One region of the Arthrobacter sp. Hb9-2 genome, then DNA from elsewhere that is predicted to be linked to it. Evidence: riboswitches for the same ligand, from Rfam matches in the RefSeq annotation. Region 1 holds a riboswitch; each other region holds the start of a gene.
What was found. A riboswitch is a leader RNA that binds a small molecule or an ion and turns the genes downstream of it on or off. The one in region 1 is predicted to bind S-adenosylmethionine.

Region 1 (7,504 bases):
CAGCCTCAGTGCAGGAACGCTTGACCATGTTGCGGATGACGCACTCAAGGTCGTATTGCTCCGTGCATTCGGGGCAGTCATCAAGGTGGGTCTTTATTTCCGTGATGTCCTCACGGGTCAAGGCTCCGTCCAGATACTCATAGATGCGTTGCATCCGGGTGTCGTCGCAGTCGCCCAATCCCTGGCAGTCGCTCATTTCCTGTTCTCCTGTTGTGTGCTTTCCGCCGCGTCCTTTGGACCTGCGGCCGTTTTGAATCCCCGCTCGGCGGCGTACTCCCCGAGCATGTCCCGCAACATTCTCCGGCCGCGGTGGAGCCGGGACATCACCGTGCCAATGGGCGTGTTCATGATGTCTGAAATTTCCTTGTACGCGAAGCCCTCCACGTCCGCGAAGTAGACCGCGAGGCGGAACTCTTCGGGGATGTCCTGGAGCGCGCGCTTGACGTCCGAATCGGGCAGGTGATCCAGCGCCTCTGCCTCAGCGGAGCGGAGCCCGCTGGAGGTGTGTGACTCAGCCCGCGCCAACTGCCAGTCCTCGATGGTGTCCGAGTTGGACTGGAGCGGCTCGCGCTGCCGTTTGCGGTACAGATTGATATAGGTGTTCGTCAGGATCCGGTAGAGCCAGGCCTTGAGGTTTGTGCCGGGCTTGTACTGGTGAAACGCGGAAAAGGCCTTGGTGTAGGCCTCCTGGACGAGGTCCTCCGCGTCAGCAGGGTTCCGGGCCATCCGCATCGCGGCCGAGTACAGCTGGTCGACATACTGCATCGCGTCACGCTCAAAGCGGACGCGGCGCTCTTCCGCGGACTCCGTGGAAAGTTCAACCACCTCTTCGGTGGTTCCCGCGTTGGGCTGCACGGATTGTGCCGTCGCCTCCGCCGGCTCGGGCCGTACGTCAGCGCTGCTCTTGGCTTCACTTTGGGAAGCCTCATACATGGCCGAAACGGCCGGATCCAAGGTGCTCATTGCCTTCAAGTCTACTGTCAGGCTCCGCGCACGCGGCGGGCCGTACTCGGGGGGTTCACCCTCCAACGAGTCCATTGCCACCGGGCCTGCCGCTTCAATTCCGTCCAACACCCGCCTCAAGGACCAACTCCGCTCTGTTGTCCGGTGCTTTGTGGTTCGGGCCCGGCTCTCGCGGACCCAGCATCCATAACCCCAGGCCTTGGGCAAATATTCCCCAAAAGTGCAAGACTAGAACCGACTTCGCCGCACCCGACGCGGTTCGTCCATCCAGGAGGAAATCCATGTCCTTTGTCCGCACACTCGCACGGCCCATGCTGGCTTCCAGTTTTGTTCTTGCCGGAATGGATAAGCTCAAGAACGCCGATGACACCGCCCAACAGTTGTCACCCCTGCTGAGCAAGGCAACGGCGGCGCTGCCGTTCCGTACTGACGAGAAGACGCTGGCACGGGTTATAGGTGGCACGCAGGTGGGCGCGGGCGTCCTCTTTGGGCTCGGGAAGTTTTCCCGGCTTTCAGCCACTGTGCTTACGGTCATCTCCCTTCTCAACACCTTTGTCGAGTGGCGCAGCGCGGACATCAGCAGCAAGGAAGGCCGCGGAAACCGACGCAACCAGCTGCTCAAGAATCTTTCGTTGAGCGGCGGGGCCCTGCTTGCTTCTGTTGACACGGCAGGCAAACCGGGACTGGTGTGGCGCGCAGAGCACCTTGCTGCCGACGCGCGGAAGGGTGCCGCCCACCTTGCCGCGGATGCCAGGAAGACCACCAACCAGAAGCTCTCCAAGGCCGATAAGGTGGTCCGCCGCGCCGTTGAACAGGCCACGGGGGCATAAGCAGGACATGACCGCCGCGCCCTCCACTGCCCAGGACAACTCCGGAACGTCCCTCCCCCACTGGCCCGCACCCTTCGCCTCCCGCCCGGTGGATGCCACCATCACGGTGCCCGGTTCAAAGTCGCTGACCAACCGGTACCTCGTCCTTGCCGCCCTGGCCAACGGCCCGTCGCGCCTGCGCGCACCGCTGCACTCCAGGGATTCCGCACTGATGGTTGACGCGCTCCGGCAGTTGGGCGCCACCATCACCGAGGTGCCGGGGGACGGGGCGTTCGGGCCGGATCTGGAGGTGGTGCCGCTGCCGGCCGATGCCGCATCGGCCTCCACGAGGATCGACTGCGGCCTTGCCGGGACGGTGATGCGGTTCGTTCCGCCGCTGGCGGCGCTGCGCAACGGTGCCAGCTTGTTCGACGGCGACCCGCATGCCCGGAAGCGGCCCATGGGAACCATCATCGAAGCGCTCAAGGCCCTGGGAGTGGCCGTTTCCGCGGAAGGCGGCGGCACACCGTCGTCGCTGCCGTTTGCAGTGGAGGGCACCGGAGAAGTTCGCGGCGGACACCTGGTCATCGATGCCAGCGCCTCCTCACAGTTCGTTTCTGCCCTTCTCCTCGTGGGGGCACGGTTCACCGAGGGCCTGCACCTTGAGCATGTAGGTAAACCTGTACCAAGCCTGGACCACATCAATATGACCGTCGCTGTCCTGCGGGGGGCCGGGGTTGTTGTTGACGATTCGGTTCCCAACCACTGGCTTGTTGCCCCTGGGCCCATCCAAGCCTTCGACCAGCGGATTGAGCAGGACCTGTCCAACGCCGGCCCGTTCCTTGCCGCGGCCCTGGCTTCCGGCGGTACGGTGCGGATTCCCGGCTGGCCCGAACAGACACAGCAGGTGGGAGATCTCTGGCGGAGCATTCTTGCCGAGATGGGCGCAGAGGTTACCCTGCGCGACGGCGTCCTGACCGTAACCGGCGGAGCGGAGATCAAGGGCGGGGATTTCGCGGACACAAGTGAGTTGGCGCCGACGGTCGCCGCGTTATGTGCCCTGGCCAGCGGCCCCTCCCGGCTCAGCGGTATTGCCCACCTGCGCGGGCACGAAACCGACAGGCTGGCTGCACTGGTCACCGAGATCAACCGCCTTGGCGGAGATGCCGAGGAAACCAGCGACGGCCTGGTGATCCGGCCCGCCAAGCTGCACGCCGGCGTCGTCCACAGTTACGCCGACCACCGCATGGCCACTGCCGGAGCCATCCTGGGCCTGGCGGTGGAGGGCGTGCAGGTGGAGGACATCGCCACGACTGCCAAAACTATGCCGGACTTTCCCCGGTTGTGGGCAAGCATGCTTGCCCAGGCAGGCTCGTCCAACACCGGCACGGAAGGTTCAACCGGTGGCGCGGAGCACTGATTCCTGGGATGAATCGGATGTCCGAATCCGCCCCAGCAAGAAGGGCTCGCGCCCTCGCACCAAAGACCGGCCCAGCCATGACGACGCCGTCACGGGACGCATTATCACCGTTGACCGCGGCAGGTATACGGCTGTGGTGGGTGAGGACTCCGGCAACGAACGCGTAGTCATTGCAGCGAGGGCGCGGGAGCTGCGCCGCAACCCGGTGGTGGCGGGTGATTTCGTATCCCTCGTAGGCGATGTCTCCGGCGAACCGGACACCCTGGCCCGGTTGGTCAAGATCCAGGACCGCAAGACCCTCCTGCGCCGCAGCGCGGACGACACCGATCCCGTGGAACGCGCCGTCGTGGCCAACGCGGACCAGCTCGTAGTTGTGGTGGCGGCTGCCAACCCCGAGCCCCGCACGGGCTTCATCGACCGCGCCCTGGTGGCGGCGTACGACGCCGGGATTGAGCCGATCCTGTTGGTCACCAAGGCGGATGTCAAGGATCCAGCGGAGCTGTTGTCCAATTACACCCACCTCGACTTCCCCGTGATCATCAGCCGGACGGCCGATTCCACCGCATCTGGGATCGATGCCCGCTCGGACGACGGACTGTCCGCACGCCTAGACAGCGGGGCTGTCGCGGAACTCCGCGGCTATCTGGATGGAAAAGTGACAGTCATGCTGGGGCATTCAGGCGTTGGCAAGTCGACCATGGTGAACGCGCTGACCGGTGCGGAGCGTGCCACCGGCGGGGTTAATGCGGTGACGGGTCGGGGCCGCCACACGTCGTCGTCGGCGCTGGCCCTGAGGCTGGCGGACGCACCCGCCGGCAGCTGGATCATCGACACCCCGGGCATCCGTTCCTTCGGCCTGGCGCACGTGGACCCGGACCGGATCCTGCGCTCCTTCCCGGACCTCTCCCCCGGCATCGAGGACTGCGAACGCGGCTGCAAACACACCGCCACGGCAGTGAACTGCGGGCTGGACGCCTGGGTGGGCGGCGGGCATGCCGGCGCCACCGGAGAAGCCCGGCTGGCATCCCTGCGGCGCCTCCTGGGCACCGACCCGCGGCTGGAGGCGCAGGAGGCGAAGGAACTGGGCAGCGTCAACTGACGGTGCCGATCTCCCAGCAGAACCGCGCGCAGACGGTAGTTTGGAACCATGATCCAACCCGCTTCAAGCTATAACGATGACCTGCGCCTGGCGCACGTCCTGGCAGACTCCGTGGATGACCAGACCATGAGCCGCTTCAAGGCCCAGGACCTCCAGGTGGAGACCAAGCCTGACCTGACGCCGGTCACCGACGCGGACAAGGCGGCAGAAGAAGCCATCCGCGGCCAGTTGTCCCGCTCCCGTCCGCGTGATGCAGTGCTCGGTGAAGAGTTCGGCAGCACCGGCCACGGGTCCCGCCGCTGGATCATCGACCCCATTGACGGCACCAAGAACTTCGTCCGCGGCGTCCCCGTCTGGGCCACCCTGATCGCCCTGGTGGATGAAGGCGAGCCCGTTGTTGGAGTGGTGAGTGCTCCCGCCCTGGGCAAGCGCTGGTGGGCGGCCAAGGGCATGGGCGCTTACATGGGACGGTCGCTGGCTGCTGCCACCCGGCTCCGCGTCTCGAATGTCGCCAACCTTTCGGACGCTTCGTTGTCCTACTCCAGCCTGGGCGGGTGGAAGGAGCGTGGCAATCTGGACAACTTCCTGGGCCTCACCGAGGACGTGTGGCGGACCCGGGCCTTCGGCGATTTCTGGTCCTACTGCCTGGTGGCCGAGGGCGCGGTGGACATCGCTTGCGAACCCGAACTCAACCTTTACGACATGGCGGCACTCGTGCCGATTGTGGTCGAAGCGGGTGGCCGGTTTACCTCGCTGGAAGGGGAGGACGGGCCGTTTGGCGGCAACGCGCTGGCCACGAACTCCATCCTGCACTCCGAGGTACTCCGCAGGTTGAACCCTGACCTGGACGATCTCCTCTAGGCACCTTCACCGAACAATCAGCGGCGGGCGGCTCCCAAAGGAGGCGCCCGCCGTCGTTTCTTCGGCCAAAGCAGCACTTTTCGGCAGGCGTAACAAAGCGCTTAACATTTGAGCCGGCTTCAAACCTTCCTGCCCCATGTCCTACGCTCTTAACCAGGTCACGAGTGCCAGCGCGAAACCCCGGTTTGCTGGCCGGCAACCCTCCAACCGCGGTGGGGTGCCCCGGGTGACGACCAGGCCGGTCCGGAACGGATGCGGCAAGCGCGGATTCCCGGAGCAGGGAGTCCTTTTCGAAGTGAGGTCTCTGTGACAACTGCCACCGTCTCCCCCAACGCCGCCGCCCAGCCCATCCAGGCTGAAGCCGCTGCCCTCTTTGATGCCCGCCGCGCTGTCGCCGGCCGTCCCCTTGCTGCCGTCACAGGTGCGGAAATCCAGGCGCCCCTCATCTCCGGCGGGCACGTCCGCTATGCAAACCTCGACTATGGTGCCTCGGCTCCCGCCCTCTCCGTAGTCTCGGCCTACCTCAACGAGATCCTGCCCTTCTACGCGAGCGTCCACCGCGGCGCCGGCTACGCGTCCCAGATCAGCACGTCCGTTTACGAGAACGCACGCAGCATTGTTCGGGACTTCGTGGGCGGCCGCCCTGACGACTCGGTGATTTTCACCCGCAACACCACCGATTCCCTCAACCTGCTTGCCGGTTGCCTGCCCGCGACGGACGGACGTCCGGACGGCGACGTCCTGTACCTGGACATCGAACACCACGCGAACCTGCTGCCGTGGCAGGGTGTCCCCCACCGGAGCATCGTTGCCGCTGACACCATCGCCGGGACCATCGAGTCCGTCCGCGCTGAGCTGGAGCAGGGCGGCGTGAGCCTGCTCGCCGTCACCGGCGCCTCCAACGTCACCGGTGAAATTCTTCCCATTCGGGCCCTCGCCGCGCTCGCCCACGAATACGGCGCACGGATTGTGGTTGACGCGGCCCAGCTTGCGCCGCACCGCCGCGTAAACATCGCCGCGGACGGCGTCGACTACCTCGCCTTCTCCGGCCACAAGCTCTACGCACCGTTCGGTACCGGTGTGCTGGTGGGCCGCGCCGACTGGCTGGACGCCGGAACGCCCCACCTCGCAGGCGGCGGCGCCGTCAAGGAAGCCAGGCTCGACGGCGTCAGCTGGGCCACCGGCCCTGCCCGCCATGAGGGCGGCTCGCCCAACGTCCTTGGCGCAGCAACGCTGGCCCGCGCCACACAGGTGATCGCCGGCCTGGACCAGGAACAGTGGCACGCCCACGAATCGGCCATCCGCTCCTTCCTGGTGGAAGGCCTGCAGAACATTGACGGCGTGACCGTGCACCAGATCTTCAAGGACACCAACCCGGATACGGACACCATCGGCGTGGTCAACTTCTCCGTGGAAGGCTACGACGCCGGTCTCGTGGCCGCCTACCTGTCCGCGGAACATGGCGTAGGCCTGCGGGACGGCCGCTTTTGCGCGCACCCGCTGCTGAAGCGGCTCGGGCTTCCTTCCGGTTCCCTCCGGGCCAGCTTCGGCGTCGGCTCACGCCTAGAGGATGCAGAACGGCTCCTTGCCGGCATCGACTCGCTGCGCCGAAACGGCCTGGGGTGGGACTACGTCGTCGACGCGGGGCGCTGGGTTCCCGCCAACGACGCGCGCACGTATCCGCACTGGGCACCGAACACTCCGGGGACCGCCGGGGCCGCCCCCTGCATCGACGACTGAACACTGTTGCCGTCCGCTGCCGGCACTGACTCTGCTTATTGATCTTGCCTCAACGTCGGGTGCGGTAAATTCGAAGGATACCCAAGGGCATCGGACGAAGGAGGCCACGCGTGGTACGGGGTGGCCCCAGGCTTGATCACGGACGGCGGCGGGAGCTCGGCCAAAGCTTCCAGGACGGCGGCCGGGACTACCAGCAGGTCCGTCCGGGCTACCCGGAAGAATCAGCCCGCTGGCTGGTGCCCCCGGGTGCCCGCGAGGCGCTCGATGCCGGTGCCGGCACCGGCAAGTTCACCGAACTGCTGCTGGACATGGCCCTGGCCGTCACGGCCGTGGACCCCTCTGCCGACATGCTCGAGCAGTTACGGGCGCACTATCCCGCTGCCACGGCAATCCACGCCACCGCGGAGGCAACGGGCCTGCCCGACGCAGCTTTCGACGTCGTAAGCGTTGCCCAGGCATGGCACTGGTGCGACGCCCTGGCCGCAAGTACCGAACTGGCACGCGTCCTCCGCCCGCACGGGACGCTGGGCCTGATCTGGAACCAGTTGGACACCTCTGTCCCCTGGGTCCACCGGCTCTCCCGGATCATGCACGCAGGGGATGTGTACAAGC
Region 2 (7,504 bases), on a different contig from region 1:
CTTCGCCTCTGACCGTGCAACCGCGGCAAGAACATCCAAAGCCCCATCAACAACCCGCTGCAACGGATCATCATCAAAACCCGCCGCAGCGTACGGGCCAACCGCGGCGTCAAGTTCACCAGCGCCACCGGAAGCAGCGACATCACTGTGAGCCAGCGCCGCAGCAAGCGCAGCGACTGCAGCCACAACGGCCGCCTCCGCCTGCACCACTGCCGCGTTCGTTTCCATGCCCCCATCCTCTTGCGAGGGTCTGACAAAACAGGGCCTAAAAGTCCTCCTGCTGGAAAAGAAACTAAAAAACTTCTCAGCCTGCAGTTCCGTCCCCCCGGCACGCCTGATGCTCGCTTCAGCGGTGCGAACAGCAGGGCAACAAGACAGGAAAAATCAGCAACGGTGGTGCCCCGGCAAGGGGGCATGCCATACTCGGCGCGTGACGGCGTTGTACTCCTTCAAAGCTGAGCTGTGGCTCTACCCCGGTGAGGCGGGCTGGCATTTTTTGACGCTCCCAACAAACGTCGCGGATGACATCCACGAACAAAGCGCCGGCTCCAGCAAGGCATTCGGATCCGTCAGGGTGACCGCGGAGATTGCCGGGCACTCCTGGCAGACCTCGCTGTTTGCGGACCAGAAAGCCGGTTCCTACCTCTTGCCCGTGAAGAAGGCCATCAGGGACAAAGCCCGGATTAGGGAAGGAGACGAAGTGGCCGTCCAGCTCTCCTTCGAAGAGGTCTGATAGAGCCCCGCCCACATAACCGCGAGGGTGCCGGAGCGCGCCCCACCGTCAGGCACCTCTAGATCTGCTTGAGCGCCTGTTCCAGGTCGCCAATCAGATCGTCCACGTCCTCCAGGCCCACCGAAAGCCGCACCACGCCGTCGCTCAAGCCAATGGCTGCCCGCCCCTCCGGACCCATCGCACGGTGGGTAGTAGTGGCCGGGTGCGTGATGAGGGACTTTGCATCCCCGAGGTTGTTGGAGATGTCGATGATGCGCAAACCATCCAGCAGCGCAAAGGCGGCCTCCTTGCCCGAGCGGCCACCCGTCGTCGCAAGCTCCAGGGTGAGAACCGTGCCGCCGGCGCTCATCTGCTTTGCCGCCAGTTCGTACTGCGGGTGCGACTTCAGGAGCGGGTACTTCACCCAGCTCACCGCGGGCTGCTGCTCCAGCCACTCGGCCAGCCGCAGGGCGGACGCGGATGAATGGTTGACGCGCAGGGCCATGGTCTCAAGGCCCTTGGTGAGCACCCAGGCGTTGAAGGCGGACAACGACGGGCCCGTGTGGCGCATCAGCTGCTTGACCGGCCCCTCGATAAATTCCTTGGTGCCCAGGACGGCGCCACCCAGGACTCGTCCCTGGCCATCGATGTGCTTCGTGCCGGAGTAGACGATGACGTCGGCACCTAGCTGCCCGCAGCGCTGCAGCAGGGGAGTCGCAAAGACATTGTCGACGACGACGGTGGCGCCTGCCGCGTGCGCGAGGTCGCTGACCGCGGCGATGTCGACGATTTCCTGCATCGGGTTGGAAGGCGACTCAAAGAAGACGGCAGTGGTGGGCTGGGACAGGGCGTCGCGCCACTGTTCCAGGTCAGGACCGTCCACGAACACCGTCTCCACACCCCACCGCGGCAGGATCTCGTTCAGGATCACAAAGCAGGAGCCAAACAGCGAGCGGGCGGCCACAACGCGGTCGCCGGCAGCCAGCAGCGCACCCAGGGCGGTAAACACGGCAGACATGCCGGACGCCGTCGCAAAGCACGCCTCGGTTCCCTCAAGGAGGCGGAGGCGTTCCTGGAACGTGGCCACCGAGGGGTTGCCGTAGCGGGAGTACACAAAGCGCTCATCCTCGCCCGTGAAGGCGCGCTCGGCAGCGGCGGCGGATTCGTACACGAACCCGGAGTTCAGGAATACAGCCTCGCTGGTTTCCTGGAAGTTGGTGCGGTCCAGTCCGCCGCGCACGGCCTGGGTGTCGGGGCTCCAGCCGGCAGCGTCTTCGTTGAAGGTCACTTAGTTCTTTCCAAGGTTGGTGGGCAGTCCCCGGTTCTTCCATCCGTTGACAGTGCGTTCGCCGTAACGGTCCGGCTCGCCTTCAAAGCCCTCCAGCACGTTGTAGGAGGTGAAACCGGCCTGGGTGGCGGCAATGGCGGCCGCGATGGAACGCTGCCCGGAGCGGCACAGGAATACCAGTTCGGTAGACGGATCCTCGGGCGCCTGCTGGGCCAGGGAGCTAATGAAATCAGGGTTGGGAATGCCGCCCGGGAACGTCCACTGGATGAACAGCGGATCGTTGTCGGTGGCCTTGGTGTCAGGGATGCCGATGTGGGCCCATTCGCCCTCAGTGCGGACATCCACCAGGATGGCTCCCTGCTCCAGCTTTTCCCACGCCTCCTGGGGCGTCAAGTCTCCGGCGTAGCTCATGCGTGGCCCTCACCGTCGAACTCGAGGTCTTCGCCTGCGGATTCGAGGTTATCCACTGCGGTGGCGACGGCGGCATCAGCCGAAGCGATGGCCGCCGGCAGGACCAGGGCCTGGGCAACGATGACGCTGCTGCCGTTGAACGTTGCCGCCGGGCTGCCGTGCAGCACGTAGCCCTCGGCCAAGGCGGTGGAAATCCGTTCACAGAAAGACCTGTCATCCGGGCCGGTGACAAGCCGGTACGACAGTCTCTCTTCAGGGGCAGGTGCGTCGGACACGACGGATCTCCTTCTCTCACGCTTGCAACTCGAATCGGTCGATATGCCGAGTATTCACCTGAGGCACCCCGCCGCGAAAGGAGGGTTGCCGACCGGCCAGTCAGGGCTTGGCGCCGGTACTCATTACTCCCCAGAAACGTAACACTTGGCGCGCAGGGGCGCACCGCCGCCGTCGTCATGTTCCGTAACTGAACGGGGCGCGGTGCAGCAGGCGGCGATTTCCGCGACACCGGAGGAACCGACGGCGGCGGCATCACCGCAGGTGGGCGCCCTTTTCCGGCCTTTTGCGGACGCCCCGCCAGATAAAGTTTCATACGGGGCAGTCCCCATCATCAGAACCAGCACCGGGGGTCCACATCAGCACGCTAACTGCCGCGCCACAGCACCCTGCCGGCCCTTACCGGGTACGCCGGCTGCGCGTAGTTGGGGCGCTCCTTGCCACACTGCTGATTGCCCTCGTGGCAGTGGTGTTGCCCGCAGGGTCAGCCCAGGCCGCGCGGAGTTTTCCTGAAGAGGGAAAGCCGCTGCTGGGCGCCGTCCTTGAATGGGGTGAGGACTCCGCCGCCGGTTTCGCCGACCGGCTGGGTGCTTCGCCGGCTATTTTTGGCCACGACATAGCGTTTCCCTACCGCTCATCAGAGCAAAACGACATCGAGGGATTCCTGGAACAGTCCTCCCTGCAGGGTGCCCACGCGATGCTCACAGTGAAGCCCACGATGCCGCTGGACCAGATCGACGCCGCGGCTGCGAGGCCCTTCGCCGAAAGGGTGCTGGAGCTTGCGTCCAGTTTCAAAGGACAGCTGCTTGTCCGGTTCGCCCCGGACATGAACGCAAGCTGGGTTGAGTGGGGCCAGCAGCCGGCTGCCTACCGGGGGGCATTCAAGGCTGTGACAGCGGCGTTCCGGGAGGTCGACGGCGGTGGGGGCGTTGTGATGGTCTGGGAACCGTACCTGGGCACGGATTATCCGTTCGACCGGAACCGGAACGCGCCCGCACAGGGAAGTGATGGGTTCGCGCTGCTTGATACCAACGGCGACGGCGCCTGGAACGGCTCGGACGCAGCTTACGAACCCTACTATCCCGGGGACGATGCGGTGGATTGGGTTGGCCTGACCGCCTTCCACGACGACACCGCCGGTGGTGCTGCCGTCAACACAGTTCCCCGCGCCGGCCAACTGCGGGAAATGCTCACGGCCTCCGGCGGTGAAAACTTCTACGCCAGCTATGCAGAGGGAAGGGACAAGCCGTTCCTCCTGCACACCTCCGCGTTCTACAGCCCGGCCTCCGGCGGCGCATCCGAAGCGGCCATCAAGGCCGCTTGGTGGGACCAGGTGGTGGGGACGGCCACCGCTGCCGGGTTCCGCATGACAGGCGCGGTGGTGTGGGACGAGCGGACCAGTACGCGGGACACCGGAGTGGCAAGCATCGACTGGCGGCTCACCGGAAACCCGGGCATCGCCAACGCCGCCCTGGGCACATTGGAAGCGTCCCCCATCGTCGCAGGCCCGGTCACCGAGGTCAGCTCCGGCAGCACGTACGTCCGGGCAAACACCCTTACGGGGGCCGCTGCCTGGACCGTGGGCGCGGCGCTCCTCATCCTCCTGGTTGCCCTGTGGCAGATTCCCCGCCGGGTCAATGCCGCTACGGCGTGGGGATATTCAGACCCGTCCAGCAGGGATGCGCGCGTGGATATGCTGCGCGGCCTGGCCATTGTCTTTGTTGTGGTCAACCACTTGGGCCTGACCTCGCTGTTCCAGCTGCTCACCCAGGAGGCGGTGGGCTTTGTTTCGGGTGCCGAGCTGTTCGTCCTCTTCTCCGGACTGGTGGTCGGCATGGTGTACGGGCCCAGGGCCAAGGATGACTTCGGAACGGTGGTTGAACTAACCTCCCGGCGGGCCGGCAAGCTTTACCTGACGGCACTGATAGTCCTCATTGGCGTCTTCCTGGTCTCATTGCTGCCGATCTTCCGGACTGACCCCCTCACCACCTTTGTGGACCAGGGAACGGGCGGGGCAGGGCACGACGGCGCCGGCCGTACCTATGACCTTTATGCCGGCATGGAATCCCTGTTCCAGTTCCCGGTGCCGCCGCAGGTGCTCCCTGCCATCCTGCTGCTGCAGTTCGGACCCTGGCAGTTCAACGTGATGGGCCTTTACGTGGTGCTGCTCCTTGCCAGCCCGCTGATCCTGGCTGCGCTCAACCGCGGCAAGGCAATCTGGGTGCTGGCCGGAACCCTTGCGGTCTACGCCGTGGGAGCTGCCACGAGGATCCGGCTCCTGCCCTCCCAGTTCGAGGACTCGTTCCCGCTGCTCGTGTGGCAGGTGCTGTTCGTGATCGGACTCGTCGCCGGCTACCATCGGCGCAGCATCGTCGCCTGGTTGGCGGGACAGACCTGGCTGGTGGCCGCGTGCACCGCCGTCGCACTCCTGTTCGCGTTTCTCTCGTGGGGCAACCCCTACCTGGCGAACGGCTTCGATGTCCGCCTCGCCATCATCCCGGACGCCGTGTACCGGAGCATGTACGACTTATTCTTTGGCCGCACGTATCTGGCGCCGGGCCGGCTTCTTAACGTCCTGGTCCTGGTGGTGGCGGCCTACGCCTTCCTCACCGCATACTGGCAACCCGTGCAGCGCGCACTCGGCTGGTTCCTGATTCCGCTGGGCCGCGCCACCCTCTATGTGTTCATCATGCACGTGGTGCTGATTGCCGTGGTGGCCAATATTCCAGCACTGCAGCAGGAGAACGTGCTGCTCAATACCGCCGCATATGCCGTAGTGCTGGGGCTCCTGTGGGTCATGGTCCGGACCAGGTTCCTCTTCCGGATTATTCCCACATAGCGCATTCGCAGGAGCTGCCTGTACCATCCGGGAAGCGTTTACTTCGCGGAAATGTGAACGCTACAACACTGACATTGTCACAGCATTTGACGAAACATTTCCCCCATACGATCACCGCGTAACAGTCCGGTGAAAGGGAAAAAATGACAGATGCGACTCGCAGGAACTTCCTCCGCTACGTGGGCATGGTGGGAGGAGCCGGGGTGATGTACGAGACCATGGCCGCGATGGGCCTGGCTCCCGATACGGCCGCTCCTGCCTATGCTGCGCCCCGGGCCAATGACCTGCAGGGCAAGGGGAAGAGTGTCGTCATCCTGGGCGGCGGCATCGCCGGCCTGACGACCGCTTATGAGTTGGGCAAGGCGGGCTACAAAGTCACCATCCTTGAGGCCCGGATGCGGCCGGGCGGACGCAATTGGACGGTGCGTGGGGGAACCGAGGAAACGGACCTCCTCGGAGTTACCCAGCGGGCGACGTTCTCCAAGGACCAGTACATGAATGCCGGCCCCGGCCGCATTCCCCAGCACCACATCACCCTGGACTACTGCAAGGAACTGGGGGTGGCGATCGAGCCGTTCACCAACCAGAATGCTGACGGATATCTGTTCCGGGAGGGCAACACCAAGCTCTCCAACACCCCTGTCCGCCACCGCGCAGCCAAAGCCGATGTCTACGGTTACGTCTCCGAACTCCTCGCCAAAGCCACAGACCAGGGTGCCCTGGACAGCTACATGAGCGCAGCGGATAAGGAGAACCTGATCTCCTTCCTGCGGAATTTCGGCGCCATCGGCGGCAAGGTTCCCGGCAATGCGGCGGCAAGCTTCAAGTACACCGGCACGGGCCGCAAGGGCTACTCCGTGGCCCCGGGCGCCGGGCTGGAAGCGGGAACACCCCTGGCGCCGGATGCCCTTTCGGATGTTTTTGCCAGCGGCGTCGGCAACTATTTCTCCTTCGAATTCGGCTGGGACCAGGCCATGATGATGTTCCAGCCCGTGGGCGGCATGGACCGCATCCCGTACGCGTTCGAAGCCGCCATTGGCAAGGACAAGTTCATTTACGGGGCCCAGGTCCTGTCCATGAACAACACCGCCGCCGGGGTAGCGGTGGAGTACACCAACCCGGGCGGCCAGGCCAAGAAGATCGAAGCGGACTTTGCCGTCTGCACCCTGCCGCCGCACATCGCCGCCAAGGTTCCGGGCAACCTCCCCACAGACGTGCTCGATGCCCTGAAATTCGCAAGCCCCACCGACGCCGGCAAGATCGGCATCGAATACTCGCGCCGCTGGTGGGAGGAAGACCACCGCATTTACGGCGGCATCACCAATACCAATATCGATCTCGGCAACATGTGGTACCCGTCCACCGGCTTCCACGGGCAGCGCGGCACCATGGTGGGGTACTACAACACCGGCGCCAGCGCCCGCGTGTACAAGGAACTCAGCCCGGAGAAGCGCCTGAGCCGCGCCCTGGACCAGGGTGCCAGGATCCACGGCGACGTTTACCGCAAGGATGTCGCGGCGTCGTTCTCCGTTGACTGGGGGAACACGGCCTTTTCCGAAGGCGCCTGGGTGGGCTGGGCGTCGCAGACGGACGCCAAATACGCCAAGCTGCTGGAACCGTCCGGCAACATCTACTTCGCCGGCGACCACCTGAGCCATGCCATCGCCTGGCAGCACGGCGCCATCACCTCCGCCAGGGCCGCCGTCACCGCCCTGCACACCCGGGCGGCAGCAATGGTGGCCGGATGAAGCCCCTCCCTGCTCCCGCCATAACTCAAGCCAAACACCGAAAGAAGCCCATGCTCCGTCGCAAACTTTCCCTCATCGCCGCCGGTATCGCCGGAATCAGCCTCACCGCTACCGCAGCCTTCGCCGCACCAGCGGTCTTCAAGGACCTCACCGATCCCAAGCCCGGAACTACGGTTTCCAGCCTTCCCGCCGGACAGGACAATCCGATGATTGCCAGCGGCGTGGCAATTGGT
Region 3 (7,504 bases), on a different contig from region 1:
ATCTACTCCGAGATGATCGACCGCGCAAAGGCGGGCGGCTTCGCATTCCCGGCCGTGAACGTCACGTCCTCGCAGACGCTGAACGCAGCCCTCCGCGGCTTCGCCGAAGCTGAGTCCGACGGCATCGTCCAGGTCTCCACCGGCGGTGCGGCCTACTGGTCCGGCGCCTCCACCAAGGACATGGTTGCCGGTTCCCTGGGCTTCGCCGCTTTCGCCCGCGAAGTTGCCAAGAACTACAACGTCAACATCGCGCTGCACACTGACCACTGCCCCAAGGACAAGCTGGACGGTTTTGTGCTGCCCCTGCTCGCAGCTTCCGAGGCCGAGGTCAAGGCCGGCCGCAACCCGCTGTTCAACTCCCACATGTGGGACGGCTCCGCCGAGACCCTGCAGGAAAACCTGCGCATCGCCCGCGAGCTGCTCGAGCGCACCGCTGCCGCGAAGATGATCCTTGAGGTCGAGATCGGCACCGTGGGCGGCGAAGAAGACGGCGTCGAGAACGAGATCAATGAAAAGCTCTACACCACGGTCGAGGATGCCCTGGCCACCATTGAGGCATTGGGCGCCGGCGAGAACGGCCGCTACATCACGGCACTGACCTTCGGCAACGTCCACGGCGTCTACAAGCCCGGCGGCGTTAAGCTCCGCCCGGAGATCCTCAAGGACATCCAGGCACAGGTGGGCGCCAAGATCGGCAAGGACAGCCCGTTCGACCTCGTGTTCCACGGCGGTTCCGGCTCCTCCGACGAGGAAATCGCCGACGCCGTTTCCTACGGCACCATCAAGATGAACATCGACACCGACACCCAGTACGCCTACACGCGTCCGGTGGCGGACCACATGTTCCGCAACTATGACGGTGTCCTGAAGGTCGACGGCGAAGTGGGCAACAAGAAGACCTACGATCCCCGCGTCTGGGGTGCTTCGGCCGAAGCCGGCCTGGCAGCCCGCGTGGTGGAGGCGACCAAGCAGCTCGGTTCGGCCGGAAAGACCTTCTAGATGTCGGACGAGTTCCGCAAGAACCTGATGGGCCCGGAACCCACGCTCCTGCCTGCCGAGACGGAGGTCTACCAGCAGCTGGAAGCCGGCCAGGAAGCCCTGGACCTGGTGGAGAAGCACCCCACTTCCTCGTTGTTGTGGGCCGTCCTGGCTGAAGAGGCCTGGGCCGAGGGACGCACCATCGATTCCTACGCTTACTCACGCGTGGGCTACCACCGTGGGCTGGACTCGCTGCGGCGCAACGGCTGGCGCGGCGTCGGCCCGATCCCGTGGGAGCATGAGCCCAACCGCGGCTTCCTGCGGGCGCTGTACTCGCTGGGGCGGGCTGCTGCGGCGATTGGCGAGGCGGAGGAGCCGGAACGGATCGAGAAGTTCCTGAACGACTCGGACCCCACGGCGAAAGCAGCCATCGAAGGCGAGTAATACGCATTGCGGTAAAGAACGACGACGGCCGGTCACCTTCTTTGGAAAGGTGACCGGCCGTCGTCGTACGTGCAGGAGTTTTTGTCCAGATACGCAGCTCAAAACGCTGTTTTGGCCTGCATATCTGGACAAAACTCACAGGTTTGAGGGGATTAGCTGGCTTTCTGCAGGCCCGTCCGCGCCATCGCGTCGGCGTAGGCCACGCGCATGTCCTCGAGGTACTCCTCCTGGCGGGCGGGCGAGCCGGCGAACGCGCGGCCGCTGAGGGAGCGCACCTTGTAGGTCTTCAGTCCGCGACGCCAGAGCAGCGGCACCTCCGTCTTCAGCAGCAGGTTCGCCAGGCGGTTGGCCTCCGTGCCGTGGGCCACGATCACCGAGGCACGCGGAACCAATGCCAGGAACTTCAGCAGCGGCTTGAGGCCCGCGGAAATCTGGTCCGGCGTGAACTTCCCGTTGGCCTCCCCGGCGACGTGCCAGGGATGGACGTTCCACGGCATAACGAACTCCGGCCGCAGCCCCAGCTTCCACTGGATCCCCAGCATCCGGGTGGCGGCGTCGTGGTCGCCGGCGGTGATGAATCCGGACGGGTCGGCCTCGCCGATGTTCGAGTACAGGCTGATGATGCGGCACTCGTCGACGTCGTGCATGGGGTCCACGTAGGGCACGATGGTGCCCGGCTTGGTCCCCTGCAGGGAATCGCACAGTTCGTTGACGGCTGCAACATTCGGTTCGTAGCGGCGGTTCAGAAGCTGATCATGGAAAGATTCGGGTGCCAGGGCTGTCATGTAGTGCTGGGTCTCCTGCGGGGATTGGTGTTGCTGCCACCGCGAAAATGGGCGCACAATGGCGCAGCAGATCCGAAGTGGTTGAAATGGGGCGGACCGATTCCTGGTCGGCCTTTACCAGTTTAGCAAGCCCTGCGAAACGAAACGCCGGTCCCGCGCACCCAATCCAAGCGGGGCACGGAACCGGCGGTTTGCGTTTTCTGTTCCGGGCTACCAGAGCCGCTTGGTGGCCCGGCTCGCACCCTCGCCCAAGGCTTCCAGCTTCGTGAAGGCGATCTGCGGGTGGACCCTGCCGCCCAGGCCGCAGTCGGTGGAGGCGATGACGTTCTCCCGGCCCACAACGTCTGCGAACCGTACGATCCTGTCTGCCACCAGGTCCGGGTGCTCCACCACATTGGTGGCGTGCGAGACGATACCCGGGATGATGACCTTGCCCTCGGGGAGCTTGGTCTCCTCCCAAACCCGCCACTCGTGCTCGTGGCGGACGTTGGCAGCCTCGAAGGAGTAGCCCCCGGCGTTGATCTGCAGCATCGTGTCCACCAGGTCCGCAAGGGGAAGGTCGGTGGTGTGCGGGCCGTGCCAGGAGCCCCAGCAGAGGTGGAACCGGACCTGCTCCTCGGGAAGGCCGCGGAGGGCGTAGTTCAGGGCTTCCACGCGGATTTGGGTGAACTTCAGGTAGTCGGCCACACTCGGCTCGGGGCTGATCTGGTCCCAGTTCTCGGCGATGGAGGGATCGTCGATCTGGAGGATCAGGCCGGCGTCGATGATGGCCTTGTACTCTTCACGGAGCGCGTCGGCGCAGGCGTAGATGTATTCCTCCTCCGTGGCGTAGTACTCGTTGGTGATGCGTGAGGCGCTCCCGGGGGAGAGTGCGGCAACAAACCCTTCCTTCAGACCGGCGGCGGCCAGGCCTGCTTTCAGGTTTGCAATGTCGGAGGCGACGGCGTCCTGGCCCGTGTAGACGAGCGGTCCAGTGACCTTGGGGAAGGGCTTGGGGCCACCGGTGAAGATGCCGCTGGTGGGATCGTTGTAGGCCTCTGCAAAGTGGGTGCGGTCGCGGCGATGGATGAAGCCGGTGAGCTGTACGTTGCCCGGGGTGGATTCCTTCGGTTCAACCGCCCACTTGGCGTCGTTGTCCAGTTCCAGCCCGCCCATGCGTGCGAAGGAATAGGACCACCATGCGCCATAGTCCACAGCGGCGGACATCGCGTGCCCGTATTCGCCGTCGTTGGGGATGTCGATGCCGAGGCCCTGCTGGCGCTGGACCAGGTCCACCACGGAAGCGGTAAGGAGTTCGTTGAAGCCCCCGACATCGGAAGGGTTCTCTTCGCGGGCGGCGTTGGCGGCGATCAGCTCAGGGGTACGCGGCAACGATCCGGCGTGGGTGACGCGGATGTGGTCTGTGTTCAGGGACATGCTGGATTTCCTTTCCATCGGTCCTGGCAGTAGCACCTTCGCAGGCAGGACGTACCTGCACTCTGTGGGGTTGCTGCGGCGTCATCGATCCAGGTCTCTCGGCCGCTCCGGATGGGCACTCTCACTTAAATGCACCGGTACGCCCGGGAGCAAATCCGCTTTCGGATTGTGTCGGCGGGGACACGAGAGCCGGAGCTTTCAGAACGTAATAACTGGCTGCAGATTGGTGTCACCTCATTGACAGCCTTTGTCGAGGTTGGTTGTCTTTTGTCACAGCTCGCGATGGGGGACATGGCGGGCTGGACGCACCTAATGCACTCGAAAGAGGTACCGCACCGTGAGAAAAACCCTGGCAACCTTCAGGACCCTGGCAGTTTCCGGAGCCCTGGCACTGGCAGCAGTAGCCGCGCCGGCACCGGCGATGGCCGTGGGCGAAGGCCCCAACTATGACGGCAACGGCCAAATCACCACATCGAAGCTTGCCACCTACGAGCAGATGGTCTCCTTCCTCAAGGACCAGGACGCCCGCCAGGGCGCCATGGAGCTGGAGGTCATCGGCCAGACCGTGAAGGGCCGGGACATACACCTGGTCAAGTACATGTCGGACCCGGCCAAGCCCACCATCCTTTACCTGACGCAGCAGCACGGCAACGAGCAGCTCACCACCGAGGGCGCGCTGGAATTCGTCAAGCACCTGGGCACCGGCAAGTCCGCAGACATTCTCGGCGGCGCGAACATCCTGATCGTTCCCATGCTTAATGCGGACGGCGCCATGGGGGACGTGAACTTCCCGCTGGACGACTACCTGGCCAAGGGTGACCGCAACATGACGCGGTACAACGCCGAAGAAGTGGACCTCAACCGCGACCACGTAGCCAAGGTCCAGCCGGAAACGCAGGCGCTGCACAATAACGTGATGCGCAAGTACCGGATCGATTACATGATCGATCTGCACCACCAAGGCACCCGCAGCGAACGCGACGGCAAGCTGGTTTCCGGGTCCATCCTGTACCCCACCACGCCGAACGCCGATCCCGCAGTTGTTGAAAAGTCCAAGCAGTTGGGCGCCGTCGTCTTCGATAACGTCGACTCCACCGGTTGGGGCCACCTCGGCAAGTACGTCGGCGGCAGCGCCGAAACGATCAGCCGCAACGGCATTGCCGTGGAATACGGGATCGCTACGCTGCTGTTTGAGATGCGTGGCATGTCCGACCACTATCTGGACGGCTACGCCCTGGGGCTCCGAAGCAACGGATACCTGATCAAGCAAACGGTCACCACCCTCACCGCAACCGCCGCAGCAATCGCTGATGGATCAATTGCCGACGCCGACACCTCCTTCTGGGACAGCCTCGCCACCCAGACCTCCCGCCCCGGCGAGGAAGCTGACGACGAGTAGCGTCACCGCTGACAGCCCGCCGCGGTCCTTTGCCGCGCAGGAGTCCTTTACCCTGCAAGAAGGACCGCGGCGGCCCAACGAGTGGACAAAGTCCCTCATCGGCTAAACTTGGGTGGTAAGAGCCCCGGAACTCTTGCGTCGCTGTGCCGCCCGCGGACCAGCGAAGGCCGGTTTATTCGGGGCATTCTCATGAACGGCGCTGCACCAGGCCGCCACGTTGTGGCATGGCACGGGCAGCCCGAACGAATGGGGGAGGATCCCATGCCAGCAATTGTGATCGTAGGAGCCCAGTGGGGCGACGAAGGAAAAGGCAAGGCGACCGACCTGCTGGGCGGCCGCGTTGACTACGTCGTCAAGCCCAACGGCGGCAACAACGCCGGGCACACCGTCGTCGTAGGCGGTGAAAAATACGAACTCAAGCTGCTTCCGGCAGGCATCCTCAGCCCCAACGCGGTACCCATCATCGGCAACGGCTGCGTTGTTAACCTCGAGGCGCTGTTCCAGGAGATCGAAGGCCTCCAGGCCCGCGGCGCCGACACTTCAAAGCTTCGCGTCTCTGCGAACGCACACCTTGTTGCTCCCTACCACCAGGTGCTGGACAAAGTGACGGAGCGCTTCCTTGGCAGCCGCGCCATCGGGACCACGGGCCGTGGCATCGGCCCCGCCTACATGGACAAGGTGGCCCGCCTGGGCATCCGGGTCCAGGACGTGTTTGACGAGTCAATCCTCCGCCAGAAGGTGGAAGGTTCGCTGCGCCAGAAGAATGAACTCCTGGTCAAGGTCTACAACCGCCGCGGCGTGCTCGTGGATGAGATCGTGGAGTACTTCCTGTCCTTCGCCGACCGGCTCCGCCCGCTGGTCATCGACAGCACCCTGGTCCTCAACTCTGCCCTGGACGAGGGCAAGGTGGTCCTGATGGAAGGCGGCCAGGCGACTTTCCTGGACGTGGACCACGGAACCTACCCGTTCGTCACCTCCTCCAACCCCACGGCCGGCGGAGCCTCCGTGGGGTCGGGCATCGGGCCAACCCGCATCTCCCGCTCCATCGGCATTATCAAGGCGTACACCACACGCGTTGGCGCCGGCCCGTTTCCCACGGAGCTTTTCGACGAGATGGGCGTCTACCTGCAGAAAACCGGCGGTGAATTCGGCGTCAACACCGGCCGGCCGCGCCGCTGCGGATGGTACGACGCCGTCCTGGCCCGCCACGCCTCACGCGTCAACGGCTTCACGGACTACTTCGTCACCAAGCTGGACGTGCTCACCGGCATCGAGCAGATCCCCGTGTGCGTTGCCTATGACGTCGATGGCGTGCGCCACGACGAAATGCCCATGACGCAGACCGAGTTCCACCACGCAGTGCCAATCTTCGAATACTTCGAGGGCTGGACAGAGGACATCACGGGTGCGCGGACCCTGGCGGACCTGCCGGAGAACGCACGCAACTATGTGCTGGCCCTGGAGAAACTGTCCGGGACGCGCTTCTCCGCCATCGGTGTCGGACCGGACCGGGACCAGACCATTGTGGTGAACGACCTCATCAACGACTGACGCGTCAGCAATTACGACGGCGGCGGGCCACCCATAAAGGGTGGCCCGCCGTTGGCTTTCGCCGCGGAAGGGGCGTGGGCTGCAATTTACACAGGGTTAACCCGGCCGGTCTTGTGAGGTGTCCGGCGGCGGCCGCAGACTCTTTAACACCAGGTGAACTGATCACCACACGGTTCCACACAAACCCCTCGGAGAGAACGCAGCGATGCGTCCGGACGACCCGGCCAAAGACGTCGCCAGCAGGATCCCCGTAGACGGAAGGATTCGCTATGGCCGGAAAGTTCGAAGTGTTTGTCGACGCGGACTCGCTGTTCAGGTTCCGCCTGCTGGCAGCCGACGGCACAATCATGGCTGTTTCCCAGGCGTTTGAGGACAAGCGCGCAGTGGCCGCCGGGATCGCAGCAGTACGCGAGTGCGCCGGGACCGGGCTGGTCACCGATCTTTCCTCGTCCGGCGCTGTTGCCCGGCCCGTTCCTGCGGCTGTCCACAGGGCCGCAACCGTTGAAGCCAAGCCCGATTGCGGGCCGCGGATTCCAGTCAAAGTGTACGCCTTCACCCATGCCAGGGGACCGCGCCAACTGGCCGTTGCGCCGCGCTGATTCCGCGTCTCCGACTCCTCGCCACCAGCTCCGAAAGTTCTGCAAAAAAACTTTTGAAACCGCGTAACCCTTTGGGCGGCCCTGACGATTACCCCTATGTAGCGCCGGCCTGGAACGTGTCCCCCATCACGTTCCAGGCCGGCTCTTTCACTTCCCGGTGCCAAAGGCAGTTGCGGCAACTGGCCGCAGCGCTTTGCGTGGCTGGCTCGGGGCAGTAGTTACTGAGGGGTAAAGTGATGCGGGGAAAAGGCATTCCTCATTGGATTCGGCCTCTTCCGTCCGGAACCCCTTTTTGACTGAAAGCACGACGTCCGTGACAGATGCACTCACAG

Region 2: linked by a shared signal. The riboswitch ahead of AC5RV1_RS13040 (DUF1737 domain-containing protein) and the one ahead of AC5RV1_RS14285 (aminotransferase class V-fold PLP-dependent enzyme) in region 1 are both predicted to bind S-adenosylmethionine.
Region 3: linked by a shared signal. The riboswitch ahead of AC5RV1_RS08190 (cobalamin-independent methionine synthase II family protein) and the one ahead of AC5RV1_RS14285 (aminotransferase class V-fold PLP-dependent enzyme) in region 1 are both predicted to bind S-adenosylmethionine.

What each region holds. Positions count from the first base shown of each region.
Region 1 covers NZ_JBNHGJ010000025.1:5,097-12,600, reverse strand. The annotation lists gene rsrA (mycothiol system anti-sigma-R factor) at 1-196, opposite strand, end outside; gene AC5RV1_RS14310 (sigma-70 family RNA polymerase sigma factor) at 193-1,038, opposite strand; gene AC5RV1_RS14305 (DoxX family protein) at 1,245-1,793, shown strand; gene aroA (3-phosphoshikimate 1-carboxyvinyltransferase) at 1,801-3,192, shown strand; gene rsgA (ribosome small subunit-dependent GTPase A) at 3,176-4,291, shown strand; gene hisN (histidinol-phosphatase) at 4,340-5,152, shown strand; SAM riboswitch class IV at 5,309-5,422, shown strand; gene AC5RV1_RS14285 (aminotransferase class V-fold PLP-dependent enzyme) at 5,459-6,892, shown strand; gene AC5RV1_RS14280 (class I SAM-dependent methyltransferase) at 7,003-7,504, shown strand, end outside.
Region 2 covers NZ_JBNHGJ010000021.1:57,848-65,351, forward strand. The annotation lists partial or broken gene AC5RV1_RS13020 (HNH endonuclease signature motif containing protein) at 1-228, opposite strand, end outside; gene AC5RV1_RS13025 (DUF1905 domain-containing protein) at 431-733, shown strand; gene AC5RV1_RS13030 (O-succinylhomoserine sulfhydrylase) at 792-2,000, opposite strand; gene AC5RV1_RS13035 (rhodanese-like domain-containing protein) at 2,001-2,411, opposite strand; gene AC5RV1_RS13040 (DUF1737 domain-containing protein) at 2,408-2,686, opposite strand; SAM riboswitch class IV at 2,700-2,814, opposite strand; gene opgC (OpgC domain-containing protein) at 3,145-5,523, shown strand; gene AC5RV1_RS13050 (flavin monoamine oxidase family protein) at 5,667-7,271, shown strand; gene AC5RV1_RS13055 (Rid family hydrolase) at 7,322-7,504, shown strand, end outside.
Region 3 covers NZ_JBNHGJ010000010.1:81,033-88,536, forward strand. The annotation lists gene fbaA (class II fructose-bisphosphate aldolase) at 1-999, shown strand, start outside; gene AC5RV1_RS08180 (DUF3151 domain-containing protein) at 1,000-1,422, shown strand; gene AC5RV1_RS08185 (uracil-DNA glycosylase family protein) at 1,575-2,207, opposite strand; gene AC5RV1_RS08190 (cobalamin-independent methionine synthase II family protein) at 2,418-3,623, opposite strand; SAM riboswitch class I at 3,635-3,741, opposite strand; gene AC5RV1_RS08195 (M14 family zinc carboxypeptidase) at 3,961-5,022, shown strand; gene AC5RV1_RS08200 (adenylosuccinate synthase) at 5,284-6,573, shown strand; gene AC5RV1_RS08205 (YegP family protein) at 6,843-7,172, shown strand; gene AC5RV1_RS08210 (RNA polymerase sigma factor) at 7,486-7,504, shown strand, end outside.